3 regions of the Moritella sp. 24 genome follow, and region 2 is predicted to be linked to each of the others. Evidence: predicted binding sites of a transcription regulator. Region 2 holds the regulator's gene; each other region holds the start of a gene.
The links. The regulator NrdR, encoded in region 2, represses ribonucleotide reductase genes. The targets are predictions, from matches to a motif close to AAACACNANATNTNGTGTTT.

Region 1 (8,447 bases), 1.1 Mb from region 2:
TCAAACAGTTGCCATACTTCTGGTGTTACCTTTTGCCCATGCTCTTGGTCGAAGGTGATCCGATTATCTTTAAGGTGTTTACTGCTACCCGATAGATGAATTTCGCTAACAATACTGCTTGGTATCGAGGCTAAATAATCGTATGGATTGAAATCAAGCTGATGACTACTGATATGCACATTGTTTATATCGAGTAATATCTTACAGTTTGTCGCTAATTGTAATTCGGATAAAAAGTCTGTTTCTGAGAGTGTATTATTTTTATGTTGGCTATAACGGGCCGGATTTTCAATGGCGATAGCCTGACCTAATATTGCTTGAACTTGTTCAACACGGTTAATGACGTGTTTGAGGTTTTCTTCAGTATAGGGGATCGGTAATGCATCGCTATAATGTTGGCCCGCGATAGGACTCCAGCCTAAGTGTTCAGATATGCAAAAGGGTTGATAACGGTCAACAAGTTTTTTGATATTATGAACATGGATAGTATCTAATAGCTCGTTAGAAGAGAGTGCTAAGCCGACACCGTGTAAACTGATTGGATAGCGGTCACTGGCTTTATCTAAATAATACGTCGCTTCGGAGTTAACCTCGAAGTGATTTTCGCTGTGTACTTCTAACCAGCCAATATCTACTTGAGAATTGGTAAGTTGTTCATAATGCGCTGGACGCATCCCAATTCCAACTAAATCATCTAACATAAAGTGGTCCTCTTTGTAAGCTGTGGTACTTATGTTTTAAGCAGCGGTACTTATGCGTTTACGTTATTGAAGTGCTTATCGTTATTGAAAGGAGTATGGGTAAGGTTTTCTGGTTTTGCAAAGTTAATCACATTCTATCTTCTAAGGTACTGATAATTTAATTTTCAACGATGAAAAAATGAATGGTTGGTCACGATATGAAAAAGCCTTAACATGGTATTTCTTGTTAAGGCTTTTAATTTATTGACTATTTAGATGTGATTTTTAGCAAACAACTAGCATATTATGCGGCAACCGTTATTGTTGCGATTATATCTAAGGTGATGTCACCATCTGCTTTGCAACAGCAAGGTAATATCGAACCTGGTGCAATGGCTGCTAACGGATCTGTATTATAGGTGACAGAACCTGCGCTTATCGTTGTACGACAAGCACCACAATAGCCTTGGCGACATTGGTATTCAACTTGATGACCCGTGCGTTCAAGTGTATCAAGCAGGGAGTTATCTTGTGTTGAAACTTGATAGCACCCTGATTTTGTTGTTAGCGTAGTCGACATTATAGAACGAAGGTACCAATATCTGCGTGATTGATTTCTGCGTTAATTTGACCAACTAAGTATGAACTGATTTCTGATTCTTGTGGTGCAACTTGTACATTATCAGATACTAACCAAGCATTGATCCACGGTAATGGGTTGCTTTTTACTTCAAACGCCATTGGTAAACCAACTGCTGCCATACGTGTATTAGTAATGTATTCAATGTAATCAGCAAGAATGTCTTTATTTAAGCCAATCATAGAACCATCTTTGAACAAATATTCAGCCCAGTCTTTTTCTTGTTGCGCTGCATCAGTAAAGATTTTTTGCGTTTCTTGGAAACATTCAATTGAGATTTCTTGCATCTCAGGATCATCTTTACCATCAGCCATCAAGTTTAAAATATGCTGTGTGCTGGTTAAATGTAGCGCTTCATCACGGGCAATAAGCTTGATGATTTTAGCGTTACCTTCCATCAATTCACGTTCAGCAAAGGCGAAAGAACAAGCGAAACTAACATAGAAACGAATCGCTTCAAGTACGTTTACTGATACCATCGCTAGGTATAGCTTTTTCTTTACAGCACGTTGGCTAACGACAACTTTTTCACCGTTAATAACATGCGTACCTTCACCAAACTGGTGTAATTTTTGAGTCGCATCGATCAAGTCATCGTAATAACCCGCAATATCTTTTGCACGTCTTAAGATTTCGTCATTCGCAACGATATCATCAAATATTTCTGATGGATTATTTACAATATTACGAATGATGTGCGTGTATGAACGCGAGTGAATAGTTTCACTGAAAGACCATGTCTCAATCCATGTTTCAACTTCAGGTAATGAAACAAGCGGTAAAAAGGCAACGTTAGGTGAACGGCCTTGGATACTGTCTAACAGAGTTTGGTATTTTAGATTACTGATGAAAATATGTTTTTCATGATCTGGTAATTGTTGATAATCAATACGGTCTTTACTTACATCAACTTCTTCTGGACGCCAAAAAAACGATAACTGACGTTCAATTAATTTTTCAAAAATTTCATGCTTTTGTTGATCATAACGGGCAACGTTAACTGGTTGGCCGAAAAACATTGGTTCTTTTAATTGATCATTTTTAGTTTGGCAAAAAGTAGTGTAACTCATTGGTCATCTCTATTGTATACATTAAATTGGCAGCCCAAGCTGCCAAAATGAAAGGGTGTAGGTTAGTTCGGTGTATGTAATATGATTATTTAAATCTTACATGCGCCGCCTTCACAGCCCTCGTCTTCCTTCACTACATCTACGTCTGATGCACCGTCACGTGTGTTATGGTAGTAAAGCGTTTTTAAGCCGTACTTATACGCTAACATCAAGTCTGTTAACAGCGTTGTCATCGGTACTTTTTGTCCCGGGAAACGTTGTGGATCATAGTTTGTGTTAGATGAAATCGCTTGGTCTACGAATTTCTGCATCAAACCAACAAGTTGTAAATAACCTGTGTTACTTGGAATGTTCCAAAGTAGTTCGTAGTTATCACGTAGATTTTCATAATCAGGTACAACTTGTTTCAAGATACCGTCTTTACTTGCTTTAATACTGATTAAACCACGTGGTGGTTCAATACCGTTTGTTGCATTTGAAATCTGGCTTGATGTTTCTGATGGCATCAATGCAGTTAGCGTTGAGTTACGTAAGCCGTGTTCTTTAATCTCGCTACGTAATGTTTCCCAATCTAGGTGCAATTCTTCATCACAAATCTCATCTAACGCAGACTTATACGTATCAATCGGTAAGATACCTTGTGAATAAGTAGTTTCATCAAACGCTAAACATGGACCTTGTTCTTTCGACAGGTTCATCGATGCTTTTAATAGATAGAACTGAATTGCTTCAAACGTTCTATGCGTTAAGTTGTTTGCACTACCGTCTGAGTATTTAACGCCGTTTTTAGCGAGGTAGTATGCGTAGTTAATCACGCCTATGCCTAATGAACGACGCGCCATTGTAGACTTTTCTGCCGCTGGCATTGGATAGTCTTGGTAATCAAGTAAGCTATCAAGTGCACGTACAGCTAAATCAGCAAGGTTTTCTAATTCACTTAAGTCTTTAATCGCACCAAGGTTGAATGCCGATAATGTACATAAAGCAATTTCGCCTTCTTCATCACCTGGGTGTTGCATTGGTTTTGTTGGTAATGCAATTTCAAGACATAAGTTACTTTGTCTTACCGGTGCAACAGCTGGGTTGAACGGGCTATGTGTATTACAGTGATCCACGTTTTGGATATAAATACGGCCAGTACTTGCACGTTCTTGCATGACTAAAGCAAACAGCTCGCTTGCTTTAATTGATTGCTTACGAATTGATGGGTCTTGTTCGTAAAGGTTATATAAACGTTCAAATTCGTCCTGATCTTGGAAGAATGCGTCATATAAACCATCAACATCTGATGGGCTGAACAAGGTAATGTCTTTGTTATCAATTAAACGTTGGTACATTAAACGGTTAATTTGTACGCCGTAATCAAGATGACGTACACGGTTTTCTTCAACACCACGGTTATTTTTAAGTACAAGAAGTGATTCAACTTCTAAATGCCATAGTGGGTAGAATAATGTTGCCGCACCACCACGTACACCACCTTGAGAGCACGATTTAACGGCTGTTTGGAAGTGTTTGTAGAATGGAATACAACCAGTGTGGAATGCTTCACCGCCACGGATAGAGCTACCTAGTGCACGAATACGACCTGCATTGATGCCGATACCAGCACGTTGCGATACATATTTAACAATAGAGTTAGACACTGCATTGATAGAATCTAGGCTATCGTCACATTCAATCAATACACATGAGCTGAATTGACGAGTAGGTGTACGAACACCAGCCATGATTGGCGTTGGCAGTGAAATTTTAAAGCTTGATGTTGCTTCGTAAAAACGACGAATGTAGTCCATACGCGTTGATTTATCGTAAGTCGCAAATAAGCTTGCTGCCACTAGGATATATAAAAACTGTGGGCTTTCGTAGATGTCACCAGAAATACGGTTTTGTAGTAGGTATTTACCTTCTAACTGTTTAATCGCACCGTAAGAGAAGTTCATGTCACGCCAGTGATCAACAAACATCTCCATTTCTTTAAATTCTTCAGCAGTATAATCAGCAAGTAGATGTGCATCGTAACGCTGCGCATCAACATTGAGTTTTACGTGGTCATAAAGCGCTGGTGGCTCAAATTGGCCATAGGCTTTTTTACGTAGGTGGAATACAGCTAAACGCGCAGCAAGATATTGGTAATCTGGCGCCTCTTCACTAATTAAGTCCGCTGCAGCTTTGATCATGGTTTCATGTATATCTTCAGTGCGAATACCATCATAAAACTGGATGTGGGATTTTAATTCAACCAGAGATACAGATACATTATCTAACCCTTTGGCTGCCCATTTGATCACGCGATGGATCTTTTCAAGATCGATTGTTTCTTTTTTACCGCTGCGCTTTGTAACTAGTAAATTTTTATTCATTTAGCTGATTAACCTTAAAACAATGTTAAGAATATCTCCCGAATGGAGATGCTTATAACGCTGATTGTCATTACCATCACTAGTATTGATATATTCGTTAATACACAATATATAGTGTTGGCTTGTTATTATGCATACAAGATAGTGTGATAATCATTTTTTGGCAAGTGGCAGAAAAGGGAACAACATGTGGATAAATTGATGAGTTAGTAGCGACTTACATTCTGGCCTCAGTGATCAATTGCGGTTAGCAAAAATCAACAGTTAAAGTGAAAAAAAAAAGAAAAAAAAGTGTTGCCAAGCTTATGTGAAGATCTTCAAAAACTTTGATTATATTTACAGCGAATTCGTTTACAAAACTATCATGCAAGTACAAATTTATAATTTTTTGAGGTGGTTGTAATTACAAACAATTACGTCATTTTGTATGCAGGAGGTTTCATATTACCTACAAAGTGAAGATCTATCGTGAAGTTAACAGGCCAAAAGGAAGCGAGAAATTCACCATATATTCTTGGTAATTAGGTGTGAGTCGTTAAAATCGTGAATAATAGGTAATAGGTAATAGGTAATAGGTAATAGGTAATAGGTAATAGGTAATAGGTAATAGGTAATAGGTAATAGGTAATAGGTAATAGGTAATAGGTAATAGGTAATAGGTAATAGGTAATAGGTAATAGGTAATAGGTAATAGGTAATAGGTAAAGGAAGCGAACTCAGAAGAGAAGGTCACCTAACAACGGACGCTGTTAGGTGAAATAGACGTATTAATCGATAAGCTGTGTATGTAGCATATAGTTAACGTCAACATTATCGCCAAGTTTGAACTGGTCAACAAGGGGTACATAATGCAGGCCTGTCATGTGGTGACAGTATAGACCTGATTGATCAACCCAATGCAATAGCTCTGATGGGCGGATAAACTTCTTATGATCGTGCGTACCGTTAGGCATCATTTTTAATATCTTTTCTGCACCAACAATCATAAATAAGTATGATTTTAAGTTACGATTGATTGTCGAGAAGAATACATGACCACCCGGTTTAACCAAACGCATACACGCATTAATAACTGAACCTGGATCGGGAACGTGCTCTAACATTTCCATACAAGTCACAACATCAAAGCTATTTGGCTGTTCGTCTGCAAGTTGTTCGATCAACACTTGACGGTATTCAACTTCTGTACCAGTCTCAAGTGCGTGTAACTTAGCAACGTTGAGGGGTTCTTTACCCATATCAACACCTAATGCGCTTGCACCACGGCGAGCCATACTTTCTGTTAATATTCCGCCACCACAACCAACATCAAGTACTCGCTTACCAAATAGACCGCCACAGCGTTCATCAATGTAGTCTAAGCGTAATGGATTTATTTGATGTAATGGTTTGAAGTCACCAGCTGGATCCCACCAACGGCTGGCCATAGCTTCAAATTTAGCGATTTCCTGTTTATCTACATTCATACAAAGTCTTCTTGATACATTAATAAGGTGAAAAGTAATAAATATGGGCACAGTATATAACGATAAAATGATTTCAGAAGTATTATTTATGGGTCGAACAATAAATAGTTAATAAAATGGTATTCAACTGAGTTAATTTTTTTATATATTGTATTTGCTAGCAAATATTATGTTAGAATGAATCTCTAAAAATATAATAGAAAGCACTTTAAAACTTAGGGGTAAAGGCTTATATGAGTAATTTAGCCACAGAAATCACACCTATCAATATTGAAGAAGAATTAAAGAATTCTTATTTAGATTACGCAATGAGCGTAATTGTAGGTCGTGCTCTTCCTGATGTTCGCGATGGTTTGAAACCAGTTCACCGCCGCGTTTTATTCGCGATGAACGAATTGAAGAATGACTGGAATAAACCATACAAAAAATCAGCACGTGTTGTTGGTGATGTAATCGGTAAATATCACCCACACGGTGATACAGCTGTTTATGACACTATTGTACGTATGGCGCAGCCTTTCTCTTTGCGCTACATGCTTGTTGATGGTCAAGGTAACTTCGGTTCTGTTGATGGTGATTCGGCAGCAGCAATGCGTTATACCGAAATCAGAATGTCAAAAATTGCGCATGAATTACTTGCAGATTTAGACAAGGAAACGGTTGATTACGTACCAAACTATGATGGTACGGAATTCATCCCGGAAGTTATGCCAACACGTATTCCTAACCTATTGGTTAATGGTGCGTCAGGTATTGCCGTAGGTATGGCAACAAACATCCCACCTCACAGCTTGAATGAGGTGATTAATGGTTGTTTAGCATTAATTCAAAATCCAGACCTAAGTCTTGAAGAATTAATGGAATACATTCCAGGCCCAGATTTCCCAACACACGGTATCATTAATGGTAAAGCTGGCATTGAGCAAGCTTACCGTACTGGTCGTGGTAAAATTCATATCCGTGCGCGCGCAGATATTGAAACCAATGATCGTGGCAGAGAAACGATTATTGTTCACGAACTACCGTATCAAGTAAACAAAGCACGTTTGATTGAACGTATTGCTGAGTTTGTTAAAGATAAGAAAATTGAAGGCATCAGTGCACTACGCGACGAATCTGATAAAGATGGTATGCGTATGGTTGTTGAAGTTAAACGTGATGCTGTTGGTGAAGTTGTATTAAACAACCTTTATGCTCAAACACAAATGCAAGTTGTGTTTGGTATAAATATGGTTGCATTGATCGACAACCAACCAAAAATATTTACGCTAAAAGAAATGCTAGATGCGTTCTTACGTCACCGTCGTGAAGTTGTTACACGTCGTACTGTATTTGAACTGCGTAAAGCGCGTGAACGTGCTCATATCCTTGAGTCGTTAGCAATTGCATTAGCAAATATTGATGAAATCATTGCCTTAATTAAGCAATCTCCATCATCTGCAGAAGCAAAACAAGCCTTGATCAGCCGCGGCTGGCAGTTAGGTGATGTTGCTGCAATGTTAGCGCGTTCTGGTGATGACGCAGCACGTCCTGAGTGGTTAGAACCAGAGTTTGGTATTCGTGAAGGTTCGTATTTCTTAACTGAAATACAAGCACAAGCAATCCTAGACTTACGTTTACACAAACTAACAGGCCTAGAGCACGAGAAAATTCTTAACGAATACAAAGAATTACTTGATGCTATTGCAGAACTATTGTACATCCTTAATACGCCTTCGCGTTTATTAGAAGTGATCACTGAAGAGCTACAAGCTTCAAAAGATGCATTTGGTGACGAACGTCGTACTGAGATTTCTGCAAGCAGTGCTGATATTAATTTAGAAGACTTAATTGAACGTGAAGATGTTGTAGTAACACTGTCTCACGAAGGTTATGTTAAGTATCAACCTCTTACTGATTACGAAGCACAGCGTCGTGGCGGTAAAGGTAAGTCAGCAACGAAGATGAAAGAAGAAGATTTCATTGAACGTCTGTTGGTTGCTAATACACATGATCATATTCTGTGCTTCTCAAGCCGTGGTCGCTTGTACTGGATGAAGGTATATCAATTACCATTAGCTAGTCGTCAAGCCCGTGGTAAGCCAATTGTGAACTTACTACCACTGGAAGAAGGTGAGCGTATTACTGCGATCCTACCTGTGTCTGAGTTTGAAGATGACAAGTTTGTCTTCATGGCAACAGCTAACGGTACAGTGAAGAAAACTGCATTAAGTGCATACAGCAAGCCT
Region 2 (8,447 bases):
TCAGAATCCAACGTTTTTAAGATTAAGTTACCCATGAAATCAAGTTGAATAGCAATGTGATCTGCTGGTTCGCTGTATTTTTCATTGATATTAATATTATGCTCGTCTAATAGCGCAGTCATCTTTTGATATGCTTCTTGCATCAAATGACCTTCTTCACTAGTGAATACCGATGCATACGGTGGCGCTGATGATTTGCTGTTGCCTAGAAATACTTGTGCGTAATCGGCACATAATTCTAAGCGTGCATCATTACGTAAATTAGCGGCGGCTAGGGCACTGATTAACTTCTCTGCTGAAGCTGTTAATGCTGGTGTTGCTGCTAACCCTTGTAAAAAACCTTGGATTTCAGCTGATTGATATTGACCAAGTTGTTCGTCGGTTAGCTCTGCTGCTAATGTGGTTGAAAGCCACCAGTAGATCTCTGAACGGGTTTGGCATAATTGGGTTAGTTCATCCATTGTGGACTCCAAATGAGGTTGAGTACTAAGGTTGGCGCGTATTATAGCGGAATTAATTTAACCGGGGAGTCAGTTTTGATCAAAGTTAAATTAAAATGCAGTCTTTTCACGCAAAATTGAAATTTTCTCAAGTCTTTCTAGTAGGAACTTACTAACACTCGCGTTACAATATCCGCGAAATTTAGTTTAAACCAACTTGTATTATCTCAATCAGGAGAAAACGGATGTTTACACGTGATATGAATATAGCTGACTATGATGCAGAATTATGGGCAGCAATGACACAAGAAGTAACTCGTCAGGAAGATCATATCGAGCTTATTGCTTCAGAGAACTATACAAGCCCACGCGTAATGGAAGCTCAAGGCTCTCAGCTTACGAATAAGTATGCAGAAGGCTACCCAGGCAAACGCTATTATGGCGGTTGTGAGTATGTTGATATTGCTGAGTCTTTAGCAATTGAACGTGCTAAGCAATTATTTGGTGCTGATTACGCGAATGTACAACCACACTCTGGTTCACAAGCAAATGCTGCAGTTTACATGGCATTAGTTAAACCAGGTGATACTGTACTAGGCATGAGCCTTGCTCATGGTGGTCACTTAACACACGGTGCAAGCGTTAGCTTCTCGGGTAAAATTTACAATTCAGTTCAGTACGGAATCAACCCTGAAACGGGTGAGCTAGATTACGCTGAAGTTGAAGCGTTAGCAATTGAACATCAGCCAAAAATGATTGTTGCTGGTTTCTCTGCATACTCAGGTGTTGTTGATTGGGCTAAATTCCGTGAAATCGCTGATAAAGTAGGTGCTTTCCTATTTGTTGATATGGCACACGTTGCAGGTTTAGTTGCTGCTGGCCTATATCCAAATCCAATGAAACATGCACACGTTGTTACTACAACGACGCATAAAACATTAGGTGGTCCACGTGGTGGTCTTATCCTTGCGCAAGCAGATGAAGTGATTGAGAAAAAATTAAACTCAGCAATCTTCCCTGGTGGTCAAGGTGGTCCTTTAATGCACGTTATCGCTGCTAAAGCGGTTGCATTTAAAGAAGCGATGGAACCTGAATTTGCGGTTTACCAACAAAATGTACTTGATTGTGCGAAAAGCATGGTTGCAGTATTACAAGAACGTGGTTTCAAAATCGTTTCTAACGGTACTGAAAATCACCTATTCTTAGTTGATCTGATTGGCAAAGAATACTCAGGTAAAGATGCAGATGCTGCACTGGGTAATGCGCATATCACAGTAAACAAAAACTCTGTACCTAACGATCCACGTTCACCATTTGTTACATCTGGTCTACGTATCGGTACGCCTGCACTAGCTCGCCGTGGTATCCCTGCTGATAAAGCTGGTGAACTTGCTGGTTGGATGTGTGACGTATTAGATAACATCGGTAATGAAGATGTAGCTGCAACGGTACGTGCTAACGTACAAGCGCTATGTGCAGAATACCCAGTATACAAATAATCTCTATGCATAATGTTTATATAAGTATCGATTGAGAGGCTGAATAGGTCTTAAAATGTGATCGATTGACTAACCGTAAATGATACCTAGTGAGTAGGTTATTGTTTACGGTTTTTTTGTGCCTGTTTACACCATTTCATATTTTCTAATACCTCTCCATACCTAAAGTCATGCTATTTCCATGCTTTTTTACTGCGTTAGGATCGTATGATCAGCTGTCATTACACACCACCTAAGTGTGGCTGTGAACCTAATTTTATAGACCAAGGATGGGAAATATGATGAATAAGTTTCTGGTAAAGACCATTTTTCACAACACGCCTATGCAAATCACTAAAAAGGTGAGTATTGCTGTGTTTGTTGTGGTTATGACGGGCTGCACTTCTGTTGATATATTAACTAAAACTGAAAATGGTGCGTCGTACGAATATCAACTTGGTGAATTTGAAACGATTGACGTGGTCGATATGGCTCAGGAACATTGCGGTAAATATGGTAAACACGCAGAGCTAACGAACCGTTACTCGGATGCAAACCGTATATTAAATACGTTGATATTTAATTGCTCGTAAATAAATTATTTTAATTGTGACGTCTGTAAGGTGGAATTTAACGGGAAAGTTTTAAATTCCCCATGCTTGGTGTTAACATAGTTGCAACATTTGGTTCTGTTTTGTGGTTAGAGCGATGGTGACATAGATACTTGGGAAGGAATGCTCAAGTTTAAGCAATAAATAGAGTGAGGTATAAGGGATGATGCTGAATTCAATCGGTAATTATAAACGCTTAATATTAGCGTTAGTCTGTGGCTCGATGAGCTATTCAACGTTTGCTAAAGTATACAGTTGGCGCGATGCTGATGGTGCGATGCATTATAGTCAGTTTCCACGTCAAATAGTGGAGAAAAATGCAGCACAAAGTCGTGCAAGTCGTCAACAAGCCGATATGAATGATGTCGTTAACGATTTGGCGGTGACTAAAGGTAACAACTTACTGGATGGCCTTGATGATATTGTAGCGAACGCAAATGTTGAGCGCCAAGTTGAAAAGGTGCTCACACGTCGTGATCCTCAACTTGTATTAATTGAGCAACAATTAGCACGCCAGCAAGCAGAACAGCGAGCGTTGACTATTGCTAAGCAAGACGCCATCGCAAAAGAAAAAGCGCTTGTTGTTGCAAATAACATGACAGAGCTCAATCAAAAACCAACTAAGCAAAAGCGACCTGTTAATAGCTTTATGGCGGGGATCCATAAACGTGCCTACGGTTCTGTAACAAAAGCAGGCGATTTAGCTCAACCGATTGTACCTTCTACGCTTGCATCGACACAGGTTCAGACATTAAGCGTCATTGAGCATGTTGAACCTACGCGAAAAAGACAAGATTCAAACAAATTCTTAGCGCAAATTCAAAATAAATTAAAACGTAATAAGCAGATAGAAATAACACCAGTACCTAAAGTGATGAAAACCATTGATATTGCTAACGCTAAATCGCTTGAATCTCCGAAAATCGAAAGTAGAGCTAAAGCAATCCAGCAACCAGAAGCTAATTATATTCTTGATCCCGTTGAAGCATCTATGGTTTCTTCTGCGATGGTAGCTGTTAATACACCGTTAGTTGAACAGGCCGAGCAAGTTGGAGTATTACCAACGATTACCGAACCTCACGCTGTTGTGGACGTGGCTAGCCAAACTCAAGTTAAACCTAATAATGCTTTCTTAGCAGGTATTAAAAAGAAATTAAACCGTTCTGATAACGTGGATAGAGTGTCTGACGCTGTAGTCCTTGCCAGCAAAACGAAAGCTATTAGCATCAAGCCGCAGGTAACTCAGGAACAAGTGCAAAATAAATTTTTAGCTGAAATTAATAAAAAATTATTCCGTGCAAAACTTGGATCGGATGTAACGCCAACGACTACGCATGTTAAAACAGTTCAAACGACGCGAACGAAAGCAAGTCACACTACGACAGCTAAAAATAAAGCGTTAATGCAGAGCGCTGATCAAATTAAAGCGATCGAAAGTGAGATTAGTAGCAGTAGCGACGAGTCTCATAAGGTGAAGTCACCTGCTGTAAAGCAAGTGAGCTCGGCCTTAATGCTGAGTCGATTAAGTTATAATAGCAATGCACGTCTACCGTTATTGGGTGCAGGAACAAATCAACTCGACAGACAAGGTATTGAAGCATCAAGTCAGTTTGTAAACGAAGTCAATCGTAGCGCTGAATAAGCGAGGCTCAAACCTCAGACGGTTTTTATCCCATTAATATGAGGGATTAAAACCGTCTGATTATTCAACAATTTGTTAACTTATGTATTAATTCCGCTAAATTATCTGCACTTTTCTGTACCCGCCTGCTGTTTAACGATAAACTCAGAATAATATTATTCAATAGGATTGTTTATGTTCTGTCCATTTTGTTCTGCGACTGAAACTAAAGTTATCGACTCTCGTCTTGTGGCTGAAGGCCATCAAGTACGTCGCCGCCGTGAGTGTGCGAAATGTCATGAACGTTTTACTACCTTTGAAACTGCAGAATTAGTTATGCCACGTATCATTAAAACAGATGATAAACGTGAACCATTTAACGAAGATAAATTGGTTAATGGTATTTATCGCGCGCTAGAAAAACGCCCGGTTGCCGCAGAGCAAATTGAACTCGGTATTAATCAGATCAAATCGAGTTTAAGAGCGACAGGTGAGCGTGAAGTTGAATCTAGTTTCCTTGGCGAACTCGTTATGGATGTATTAAAAAAACTCGATAAAGTAGCTTATGTACGTTTTGCTTCTGTTTATCGTTCTTTTGAAGATGTAAAAGAATTTAATGAAGAAATCGCAAAGCTCGACAAATAAAGCAGCATCTGAAACTTCATTTACTGTACCAAAAAATTCACGTGCTGAACTTGATTTATTACTTGATGAATTAGCTGTAATAAGTGAGTTTAGCGATGCTGATACTCGATATATGCAACGAGCGGTTACGCTTGCAAAGCAAGGCCGCTTTACGACTGCGCCAAATCCAAATGTTGGCTGTGTCATCGTAAAACAAGATGAGATTATTGGTGAAGGCTTTCATTTACGTGCGGGCGAAGCACATGCTGAAGTGCATGCGTTAGCTGCTGCGGGTAAAGATGCACAAGGTGCTACTTGTTACGTCACGTTGGAACCATGTAGCCATTATGGCCGCACGCCCCCTTGTGCTGAAGCTTTAGTTAAAGCGAATGTAAACGAAGTCGTGATTGCGATGGTTGATCCAAATCCGAAAGTTGCTGGTAATGGTGTTGCAATATTGATTGCCGCTGGTATTAAAGTGCGTATCGGTTTGTTAAGTCAGCAAGCGCATGCACTTAATCCAGGCTTTATTTTACGTATGCAGAAACAACGCCCCTTTGTACGCTTAAAAATGGCGGCGAGTTTAGATGGACGGACAGCCCTTAAAAACGGTGAGAGTAAATGGATCACTGGACCTGCTGCGCGTTCTGATGTCCAAGTTTATCGTGCGCAAGCTAATGCGATTTTATCAACAGCGAGTACAGTCATTATGGATGATGCCTCACTGAATGTTCGTTATAGCGAGTTAGGTGCAAGCCAAGCTGATTATCCTTTATCTCTCAATGACTCGTCAGAGCAACAAATTCGTCAACCTACGCGTGTTGTTTTGGATAATCATTGCCGATTAGATCAACATCTAATTCAATCAGATAACGAATTAAAATTATTCGCACAGCCCGGTAAAATATTATTAGTTAATGGTAAACAAAATCTGGCGACCGATACTGAAAAAAGCGTTAATGCTGTTGAGAATAACTTGTCAGCAGAGCCATTATTCATTAATGAATCGGTATCACGAATTGAAATTAACCAAGATTGCCACCATAACATAGATCTAAAGCAGTTAATGATTGCCTTGGCAAAACAGGACATTAATGACCTGTGGGTTGAGGCGGGAGCGACGCTAGCTGGTGCATTACTTGAAAATAAGCTGGTGGATGAGATAATTATTTATCTGGCACCTAAGCTGATGGGTGATAGTGCCAGAGGATTAGCAGTATTAAGCGAGTTGACTGAGATGGCGCAAGTGCCTGCATTCAGCTTTACCGATGTCACGCAGATCGGTGACGATCTTCGAATTACAGCAAAACCGGAATACTAATGTTTACAGGAATTATTGAAACCGTGGGTACGCTCACTGGTTTAACCCCAAAAGGGGCTGATGTGAGCGTCACTGTTGACAGTGGTGAGCTTGACTTAAGTGATGTGAAACTAGGTGACAGCATCGCAACCAACGGCGTTTGCCTGACGGTTGTTGAATTACTAAGCAATGGTTACCGTGCTGATGTGTCATTGGAAACGATTAAGCGTTCTGGTTTTGCGCATTACCGTATTGGTGATAAGGTAAACTTAGAAAAAGCGTTAACCTTAAATACACGTCTTGGTGGTCACTTAGTGAGTGGGCACGTAGACGGTGTTGCCGAGATTGTTAACATTACTAAACTTGGTCGTGCGACTGAGTACTGGTTACAAGCACCGAATGAATTAGCCCGTTATATTGCCGAAAAAGGCTCTATTACGATTGATGGTATTAGTTTAACTATCAATGAGATTGATGGCGCTAAATTCAAATTGACGATCGTACCGCATACAGCATTAGAAACAACGATAGAAAGCTATGTAGTCGGTCGTAAAGTTAACTTAGAAGTAGATGTTATTGCCCGTTATTTAGAACGCATTATGCTAGGTGATAAAGCCGCTGAATCAAGTACACCTGAACAAGGCATCACTATGGATTTTCTTGCGAGTAATGGATTTTTAAAGTAAAACATCTATTAACGATCAGTTTTTAATTGTTATAAAAGGGCTATGAGCATGGCACTAAGTCGTATTGAAGATATTATTGAAGACATCCGCCAAGGTAAAATGGTTATTTTGATGGATGATGAAGATCGCGAAAATGAAGGCGATCTGATCATGGCTGCAGACAAAGTAACGCCAGAAGCGATTAACTTTATGGCGACGCACGGTCGTGGTTTGATTTGTCTCACATTAACAAAAGAACGTGTAGCTAAATTGCAGTTACCTTTGATGGTTCAAGACAATACGGCGCAATTTTCTACTAACTTCACCGTTTCTATTGAAGCGGCGGAAGGTGTGACTACTGGTATTTCTGCAACAGATCGCGCGGTAACGGTATTATCTGCTGTTGCTGGTGATGCAAAACCGGCTGATATCGTTATGCCTGGTCATATTTTCCCACTTGCAGCACAAGACGGTGGTGTATTAACACGCGCTGGTCATACTGAAGCGGGTTGTGATCTTGCACGTCTAGCGGGTTGTGAGCCTGCTGGTGTGATTGTTGAGATCTTAAAAGATGACGGTGAAATGGCTCGTCGTCCAGATCTTGAAATTTTTGCTGAGAAACACGGTATTAAATTAGGCACAGTTGCTGATTTAATTGAATACCGTAATAGCAATGAAACGACGATTGAGCGTGTTGCTGAATGTAAATTACCTACTGAACACGGTGATTTTGATTTAGTGACTTATCGTGACACGATTGATAATCAAGTTCATTACGCATTACGTAAAGGCGATGTTGTTGCTGAGCAGCCAACATTAGTACGTGTGCATGTACAAAATACCATGACAGATATTTTGCATACAGATCGAGCGAGCAAAATCTCGTGGTCACTCGGTGATGCAATGGCACGTATCGGTCAAGATGGTGGCGTGATGGTTATCTTAGGTAATGAAGAGAACTCTGACGATATCATTGAAAAAGTTAAACAATTTGCTCAAGAAGATAAAGGTGAAACACAGCCAAAAGCAAAATGGCAGGGTACCTCACGTCGCGTGGGTGTAGGCTCTCAAATTTTGGCTGATATGGGCGTGTCTAAGATGAAGCTATTAAGCTCAGACAAACGTTACCATTCACTATCTGGCTTTGGTCTAGAAGTTGTCGAATATATCTCTAAATAAGTTTTAGAGATAGTCGTAGAATAAGTTTGCTTGCTGGCGAAAGCTTGGTACAATCCGAGCCCTTTCGTCAGCCGATTCATAATAATTAAAATTGGCCGTAAAATTACGCGCCGTGATATAGGATTTGTACACATGAAAGTTATCGAAGGAAATGTTCCTGCTCCAGAAGCAAAAATTGCAATTGTTATCTCTCGTTTTAACAGCTTCATTAATGAAAGTCTGTTAGAAGGTGCTATCGATTCACTAAAACGTTTTGGCCAAGTTAGCGAAGACAACATCACTGTTGTTCGTGTTCCTGGCGCTGTAGAATTACCGCTTATCACTAAGCGTGTTGCTGCAACAAAACAGTTTGATGCGATTATTGCTTTAGGTACGGTAATTCGTGGTGGTACACCACATTTTGAATTCGTAGCTGGCGAATGTAATAAAGGTCTTGCTCAAGTTGCAATGGACTATGATGTTCCTGTTGCATTTGGTGTGTTAACTACTGACACTATTGAGCAAGCAATTGAGCGTGCTGGTACCAAGG
Region 3 (8,447 bases), 2.2 Mb from region 2:
AGTGCACTATTTATCGACAAGGCAAGATAATCATATTCTTTAGAAAGGTAAGCACCACCAGAATATAACCAAAGGCGGCTCAACTGCTGTTGGTATTGCGTGCTCAGTGCAACGCGAGTATCACGGAAGGTATCATCAAGTGGGGTTTCACCAGCGGCAGTGGTGTAAGATCCATTACCTGATGGCCGCGTAAATGTTTGCGCTCTATTTTGTGCAACAGCACCGTTGGGAGATGCACCAGTCAGCACATCAATAACACCTTTTACATTAATGCTGCGCTCATCATCAATTTGTTTAGTGATAGAAAGCGCACCTTCATAAGCCTGTACTTGGTTATTATCTTCTGCATAAATCAATAGCCCAGCATCAACGTCCCAACTATCAGCATCTGATGTTTCAGCCATGACAGGAGTAGCAAGCGCGCAAGTAGCCGCAGCAAGTGTCAGTGAAATATTAGTAAAGGTTTTGCTTTTATTTTTTATTTTGCTATTTAGTTGCATCCACAACCTCCACCAGCAAAACTACCACCGCCACTCGAACCTTCTTTACTAAAATAGGTGTGGTCATCAAACCCTATTTCCATCGGGTTCTCTGCAAGCTGCATTTCAGGTTTCGCCAACAAATCACGTTCCCAAGGTTTTACTCCCAAAGATGAACACGCTGTTAAATTCAATATGCAGGCTAATAATAAAATCCGTCTCATAAGCCACTCCAAGTATTAACTAGATACGATTATTGCAATATTTAAGGTAATAACGACAAGATTTCTGCTTCATACTTATCCAGCTCTTTTAATCTAAAGCCGACATGCTTATAAACAATCTCACCTTGTTTATTAAGTATAAATGAATTTGGTAATCCCATTATTTCGTACTGTTCAGCAACAACACCTTGCGGATCAAATGCAATGGTTAGCTTGTTTGGATAACGCTGTAGAAACTTCTCAGCTAAAACGGCTTCTTGATCCATATTAATCGCTATAATTTCAAAACCTTGCTCACCATATTTTTCAACCATTTCATCCATCCACGGGAAAGAACGAATACAAGGCGTACACCAGGATGCCCAGAAATCCACCAGTACGACCTTGCCACGATAATCAGCAAGATTTACTTGGCTATTATTTACGCCGGGTAATGAAAAGTCAGGTGCGAGTTTTGTACTACTTTCAGCAAATACCGCCGCTGAAAAAATAACGCTAAAAAGAATAGAAGCCGAAATAAAAAATGCGCGAATACTATTATGGCTACGACTATGATGGATAGTACTGTTATAGCTAGTTCTGTGATGGATAATACTGTTATGGATAGTACTGTTATAGCTAGTTCTGTGATGGATAGATTGGTTCATAAGCTAAATTCTCAAAGGGTATGGATAATATTAATTATATGCATACTAACTTAGCAAGCTAAGTATAAATGTTCAGCTATGATAATGAGTTAATGTAGAAATAGTAAAGAAAATGTCGAAATTGAGATATAAAAAAACGCTAATTGACTACTTTTATCTAGTAATCGATTAGCGCTCTCTTGAATGGATGGCGGAGGAGGAGAGATTTGAACTCTCGAGGAGCTATTAACCCCTGCTGGTTTTCAAGACCAGTGCATTCGGCCACTCTGCCACCCCTCCGCAGCAATGGAGCGAATATTAGAACAACCTCTTAGCGTTGTAAAGCTTTATTAATCATAACCCTTGTGTTGCTCATTTTACGTTTAAATATCGCTCAAAAATAAACTTACAAGAAAAATGATGCCATTTATTGATCGAGAATATATCCCGAATAAATCCTCGTTAAGGCGTAATAATTCTTGATCGAAATCAATACAACAAAAACAAACTTCAAGCCTAATACACAACATCTTGTGCCACTGGTTAATTTAACACCTATATATAGTGTCACATTATGATTTCAATTTTGCCTTAAGGAGTATTTTGTGGATTTATTTGTCATTAAACGAGATGGTTGTCGTGTGCAGTTTAACATTCGATGCATACAAGACGCCATATTCGCTGCAGCTAAGTCAGTGCAACAAGAGAGCCGCGATTATGCGGCAGAAATGGCAACTAAGGTTCATCAAGTACTCATCGAACAAGATGTATCTAGCGAACATGCTATTGAGATCCACACGATCCAAAACACCGTTGAAGATGTGTTGATGCGAGAAAGTAACAAGCTGATTGCCCGCGCCTATATCGAATATCGCCACCAGCGTGATATTGCCCGTGAAACTCAAAGTATCTTAACGAATGAAATTAAGGGACTGATCGAGCAGAGTAATGAATCATTACTTAACGAAAATGCGAATAAAGACAGTAAAGTGATCCCAACACAGCGTGATTTACTGGCTGGTATTGTTGCTAAGCATTATGCCAAACAGCATATTTTACCCCGTGATATTGTCCACGCACATGAATCGGGTGATATCCATTATCATGACCTCGATTATGCACCCTTTTTCCCGATGTTTAACTGCATGCTAATCGACCTTGATGGCATGTTAACGCGTGGATTCAAAATGGGTAATGCCGAAATTGAAACACCAAAATCAATTACGACAGCAACGGCAGTAACCGCTCAAATTATTGCACAAGTGGCGAGCCATATTTATGGTGGAACCACGATTAATCGTATTGATGAGATCTTAGCACCTTACGTAACAGCGAGTTTTCATAAAAACAATTTACTCGCAGACGAATGGTCAATCCCAAATAAAGCAGAGTTTGCACGCTCACGCACAGAAAAAGAATGTTTCGATGCCTTCCAATCACTAGAGTATGAAGTAAACACACTGCATACCGCCAACGGTCAAACTCCTTTTGTGACGTTCGGTTTTGGTTTAGGTACCAGTTGGGAAGCACGCTTAATTCAGCAATCAATTCTTAAAAATCGTATTGCTGGTTTAGGTCGAAATAGTAAAACAGCAGTGTTTCCAAAGTTGGTATTTGCAATTAAAGATGGCTTAAACCACAAGTCAGAAGATGCAAACTATGACATTAAACAACTTGCGCTTGAGTGTTCAACTAAACGCATGTATCCAGACATTCTAAATTACGATCAAGTAGTAAAAGTAACTGGATCATTTAAAACACCAATGGGCTGCCGCAGCTTCTTAGGTACTTATGAAGAAGCCGGTGAATTAATTCATGAAGGCCGTAACAACCTCGGTGTTGTCAGTCTTAATTTACCGCGTATCGCCATTCAAGCAAAAGGTGACGAGTCACGTTTCTATCAATTACTTGATGAACGCTTGATTCTGTGTAAACGCGCACTACAAACGCGAATTTCACGTCTAAAAGGTGTAAAAGCACGTGTTGCGCCAATCCTATACATGGAAGGTGCTTGTGGTGTTCGCCTGAATGAAAATGATGACGTATTAGATATTTTCAAAAATGGGCGTGCTTCTATTTCTTTAGGTTATATTGGTTTACACGAAGCAATCAATGCCCTATTTGGTAATAGTACACACCCTTACGACAGTAAAGAGTTACAACAAAAAGCCATTGCAATGCTGACCTATATGAAAGAGAACACTGCACAATGGACAGAAGAAACAGGCTATGCATTTAGCTTATATGCAACACCAAGTGAAAACTTATGTAGTCGCTTTGCGAAATTAGACAAAGTAACCTTTGGTGACATCCAAGATGTGACAGATAAAGGTTACTACACAAATAGCTTCCACCTCGATGTTGAAAAGCAAGTTAACCCATACGATAAAATTGATTTTGAAATGCCTTACCCTCCAGTAAGTAACGGCGGGTTTATCTGTTATGGCGAATACCCGAATATGCAGCATAACATTGAAGCATTGGAAGATGTATGGGACTACAGTTATTCTCGAGTGCCTTATTACGGCACTAATACACCGATTGATGAGTGTTACGAGTGTGGCTATACCGGTGAGTTTGAATGTACCAGTAAAGGTTTCACTTGTCCGAAATGCGATAATCATGATGTGGCCAAAGTATCAGTAACACGTCGAGTGTGTGGTTATTTAGGCAGTCCAGACGCACGTCCTTTCAATGACGGTAAGCAAGAAGAAGTAAAACGTCGGGTTAAACACTTATAAACGATCACTATTTATAGTCATCCGACCTCAGATTAATTAACTAGCTAGCCAATCTACATGTTGGCTAGCATTTAAGAAGTAAAAATGCACTATTCTCAATATTACCCCCTCGATGTTATCAATGGCCCAGGTACCCGAGTAACACTGTTTGTCAGTGGCTGCGAACATCAATGCAAAGGTTGCTACAACCAGTCTACATGGTCTCCAAGCAATGGTTCACTCTTTACTCAAGAAGTAGAAGATAAGATAATTAGTGACTTAAATGATACTCGCATACGTCGCAGAGGACTCAGCCTCAGTGGGGGAGACCCTCTCTTTCCTGCAAACTTAGATAGTATGTTAAAACTAGTAAAAAGAGTTAAAAAAGAGTGTGTTGGAAAAAACATTTGGCTATGGACAGGTTACACGGTAGAGCAATTAACACCGCAACAAAAACGCGTTATCCAATATATAGACTGCCTTGTAGATGGTAAATTTGAAAAGCAGCACGCCGACCCAGCCTTAGCATTCCGCGGCAGTCGCAATCAGCGCATCCTCACCATCAAAAAAAGTGATAATCCAAACGAATTTGAGTTCGCTATTAACTAAAATCTGTATTTAGTAACCACAATATATTTAGCTACATTGCAGATGACACCGCTATCACAGGCAAAAGTTAAATTTAAAAACAATAAATTGTAAAAAGATTAAATTCAGAATTTAATACTTTATGGATAGAAAGTGGGTACTGAATAATTATTCTAATATAAAAGTTCTACTATGCACGATTACTTAATTAGTAATATATGTTGAAGGGTATTTTACCCCACTCTCTCCAAGCAATATAAAATTAAGTTTATTTGACTTAAATCACGTAAAAACTATCAATCGTAACGTCCTAAAATAATGATATTTTATAATCTGTAATACAAAAGTATCACTTCCAGATCTAATTAATTAATACCTTAACTCATACCAACCAAGCATAACAAGATAAGGCACTGATTAATATCGTAATTATAATTATATTATTCACATTTCAATTCATACTAAAACACAAATTCATCACTGCCATAATAATTTAGATCTAACCACCTAAATTAAGCATTACTTTGAACGATACACGCCAATACTTGTTAATAAAATGTAACAAAGTAGACTTTAAACTTGTAAAAACTCAACGTAATTATCATTGATAAAAATGCAGCTTTTACTCTAATTGTTAATTTTTAGTTAGCAGGATCTTCAAGCCAAAAAACCGAACAATGCGTCATAAAATACTGACAACGTGTTGTTAGAAATGCTTAATATCCAGTTACGTTAACGGAACATCATTGACTTTTTTTTTAATACAAATACTATAAATACCAAATTAGTGGTACCCACTTTTAAAGATTTAACAAATATCAAACATAGTTTAGTTGAGGATAATGGAATGAAATACTTAGTTACCGGTGGTACAGGGTTTATTGGTCGATTCTTAATTGAACGTCTAGTAGAGAGAGAAGATGCACTAGTTCACGTCTTAACTCGTAAGGGCTCAGAACACAAATTCAATGCACTGCAAGACCGCGTGCATAAAAGTGTTAAAAATCGTATCAAGATGGTTACTGGTGATATCACTAAAGAAAACTTAGGGATTGATGAACAGTGGTTAGCTGAACAAACTGACCAAATTGATAACGTTTATCACCTTGCTGCAATCTACGATATGAAAGCAGATGCAGAATCTCAAGAAACGGCCAACGTTGTTGGTACACGTAATGCTGTTGAAGCATCAGTTAAAATCAAAGCAAAAAGCTTCCATCACGTAAGCTCTATTGCTGCAGCTGGTTTATTCAATGGTACTTTCTACGAAGACATGTTTGAAGAAGCTGAAAATATGGAAAACCCATATCTTCGAACTAAACATATCTCAGAGAAAGTTGTACGTGATGAGTGTTCTATCCCTTTCCGTATTTACCGTCCAGGTATGGTTGTAGGTCACTCTAAAACAGGCGAAATCGACAAAGTTGATGGCCCATATTATTTCTTCAAACTATTGAAAAAAATCCGTGAAACAATTCCAGCATGGATGCCAATGATTGGTGTTGAAGGCCGTCGTCTTAATATCGTTCCTGTTGATTACGTTGCCGATGCAATTGACTTTATTAGTCATAAAGAAGACGTTCACAGCAACTGCTTCCACCTTGTTGATCCAAAACCGTTTAAGGTTGGTGAAGTACTTAATATCTTCGCTACAGCAGGTAACGCACCAAAAACAGCATTCCGTATTGATTCACGTATTGCTAATTTCTTACCAGCGTCAGTACGCCAAGCAATTACGCATTTACCAGCAGTAAAACAGCTTACTGAAGGTGTATTAAATGACCTTGGTATACCAAAAGACGTATTAAACTTCCTAAACTACCCAACCAGCTTCGATGACCGTGAAACAGCACGTGCACTAGAAGGTTCAAATATCAAAGTGCCTCGCTTAGATGCTTATGCACCAGCGGTATGGGATTATTGGGAACGTAACCTAAATGATGATCTAATCAATGACATGACCCTGAAAGGTAATGTAAGTGGTAAAACGATTGTTATCACAGGTGCAAGTTCTGGTATTGGTGAAGCGACAGCATTAAAACTAGCACCAACAGGCGCTAAATTAATTCTTGTAGCACGTGATGTAACAAAACTTGAAGCAACACAGGCTCAAATTAAAGAACTTGGTGGTGAAGCACATATCTACTCATGTGATATTTCAGATATGGAATCATGTGATGTATTAGTTAAAAGTGTACTTGAAGAGCATAAATTTGTTGATGTGTTAATCAATAATGCGGGTCGCTCAATCCGTCGCTCAATTGATTTATCATTTGACCGTTTCCACGATTACGAAAGAACAATGCAGTTAAACTACTTTGGTTCAATTCGTTTAATCATGGGCTTCTCACCAAGCATGTTAGACCGTAAGCAAGGTCATGTTATCAACATTTCTTCAATTGGTGTGTTAACTAATGCACCGCGTTTCTCTGCTTATGTTGCATCGAAAGCAGCACTTGATGCATTTACACGTTGTGCAGCGTCAGAGTTCTCTGACCGTAACGTAAACATGACGACAATTAACATGCCGTTAGTACGTACACCAATGATTGGTCCAACAAAAGTATATGACAATGTACCGACGTTAGCGCCATCGGAAGCAGCTGACTTAATTGCTCAAGCGATTATCCGTAAGCCAAAACGTATCGCAACGAAAGTTGGTATTATGTCTGAAGTGCTTTACTCACTCTTCCCTAAAGTAAGTGAAATCATCATGAACACGGGCTACCGTATGTTTAATGATTCAGCAGCTGCTAAAGGTAAGATAGAAGACAAGGAAGAACCAACACAAGCGAGTACTGAGCAAGTTGCATTTGCAGCTATCATGCGCGGTGTGCATTGGTAATCTAACCAGTAAAAATCTCCAATAAGATAACGTAAAGGGACCACTCTATATATTCAATAGTGGTCCCTTTTTTTGATCTTTAGCTCATCGAGAACTCAATAACCTAAAACCTAATTAAAATACTTAATGCAAGCAGTCTTAACATGTTAATCTATTGTTTTCTTTAACAAGGATGTCTAAGAATGAAAAAAAATGTAGGTTTTACTCTCATCGAATTGATGATCACCATCGCTATCTTCGCCATACTCCTCGGCATTGGTATTCCTAGCTATCAAAACACCGTACAGCAAAATCGTATCGATGATGCGAGTGCATTGATTAATAGCGCTCTGAGCCATGCTAGAAATGCGGCTATTGCACATAATCGACCTTTGTATATGACTGCATCTAATAACACGCTGACCTTGGCTACAAACACTGTAGGTGCAGTTGAGATTATCAATAAAGTAACGATTGACCCTGCAAGTGATTCATATTTATCATTTAGCGATCCTGCTAAGGCAATTGTTTTTCGCGCCAACGGCACTATTAAAGCGGGAAACACGATTAACTATACTCCCGGTGATGACGGGATTAGTATGATAGTAAGTACTGATGGTAGTACAACCATGAAGAGTGCAAGTAGTACAGGTTATTAATTTTATCGTTTAACGCGTCCCGATTAAATACGGTCTCGTTAAAATAAAAAACGGCGTTAGATTAATATCTAACGCCGTTTTAAATTATATAAGCTAATGCATAATACGATTAGTTATAGAATTTTTTACCTTCTTTCGCCATTGCTGTAAGCAATTCACACGGTGCAAAACGCTCACCGTATTTATCTTGATGACGTTCAAGTTTGTCAACAAGTTCAGCAATACCGATTGAATCCATATAGTGGAATGGACCACCTAGGAATGGAGGGAAACCAATACCGAAGATTGCACCGATGTCACCATCACGCGCACTACGTAGAATACCTT

Region 1: nrdA (class 1a ribonucleoside-diphosphate reductase subunit alpha) is a predicted target of NrdR. The motif match lies at 4,854-4,873, and genes of this name have one in related genera.
Region 3: nrdD (anaerobic ribonucleoside-triphosphate reductase) is a predicted target of NrdR. The motif match lies at 1,849-1,868, and genes of this name have one in related genera.

Annotation. Positions count from the first base shown of each region.
Region 1 is NZ_CP056123.1:2,749,992-2,758,438, reverse strand. It holds gene HWV00_RS12265 (DUF692 family multinuclear iron-containing protein) at 1-701, opposite strand, end outside; gene yfaE (class I ribonucleotide reductase maintenance protein YfaE) at 985-1,260, opposite strand; gene nrdB (class Ia ribonucleoside-diphosphate reductase subunit beta) at 1,260-2,390, opposite strand; gene nrdA (class 1a ribonucleoside-diphosphate reductase subunit alpha) at 2,480-4,753, opposite strand; gene ubiG (bifunctional 2-polyprenyl-6-hydroxyphenol methylase/3-demethylubiquinol 3-O-methyltransferase UbiG) at 5,521-6,219, opposite strand; gene gyrA (DNA topoisomerase (ATP-hydrolyzing) subunit A) at 6,453-8,447, shown strand, end outside.
Region 2 is NZ_CP056123.1:3,884,359-3,892,805, reverse strand. It holds gene torD (molecular chaperone TorD) at 1-461, opposite strand, end outside; gene glyA (serine hydroxymethyltransferase) at 686-1,939, shown strand; gene HWV00_RS17330 (hypothetical protein) at 2,218-2,511, shown strand; gene HWV00_RS17325 (DUF4124 domain-containing protein) at 2,693-4,171, shown strand; gene nrdR (transcriptional regulator NrdR) at 4,346-4,795, shown strand; gene ribD (bifunctional diaminohydroxyphosphoribosylaminopyrimidine deaminase/5-amino-6-(5-phosphoribosylamino)uracil reductase RibD) at 4,767-6,095, shown strand; gene HWV00_RS17310 (riboflavin synthase) at 6,095-6,760, shown strand; gene ribBA (bifunctional 3,4-dihydroxy-2-butanone-4-phosphate synthase/GTP cyclohydrolase II) at 6,809-7,918, shown strand; gene ribE (6,7-dimethyl-8-ribityllumazine synthase) at 8,051-8,447, shown strand, end outside.
Region 3 is NZ_CP056123.1:1,466,705-1,475,151, reverse strand. It holds gene HWV00_RS06680 (DUF3570 domain-containing protein) at 1-500, opposite strand, end outside; gene HWV00_RS06675 (DUF4266 domain-containing protein) at 491-703, opposite strand; gene HWV00_RS06670 (TlpA disulfide reductase family protein) at 745-1,350, opposite strand; tRNA gene HWV00_RS06665 (tRNA-Ser) at 1,539-1,629, opposite strand; gene nrdD (anaerobic ribonucleoside-triphosphate reductase) at 1,935-4,070, shown strand; gene nrdG (anaerobic ribonucleoside-triphosphate reductase-activating protein) at 4,155-4,658, shown strand; gene HWV00_RS06650 (SDR family oxidoreductase) at 5,485-7,482, shown strand; gene HWV00_RS06645 (GspH/FimT family pseudopilin) at 7,665-8,120, shown strand; gene fadJ (fatty acid oxidation complex subunit alpha FadJ) at 8,230-8,447, opposite strand, start outside.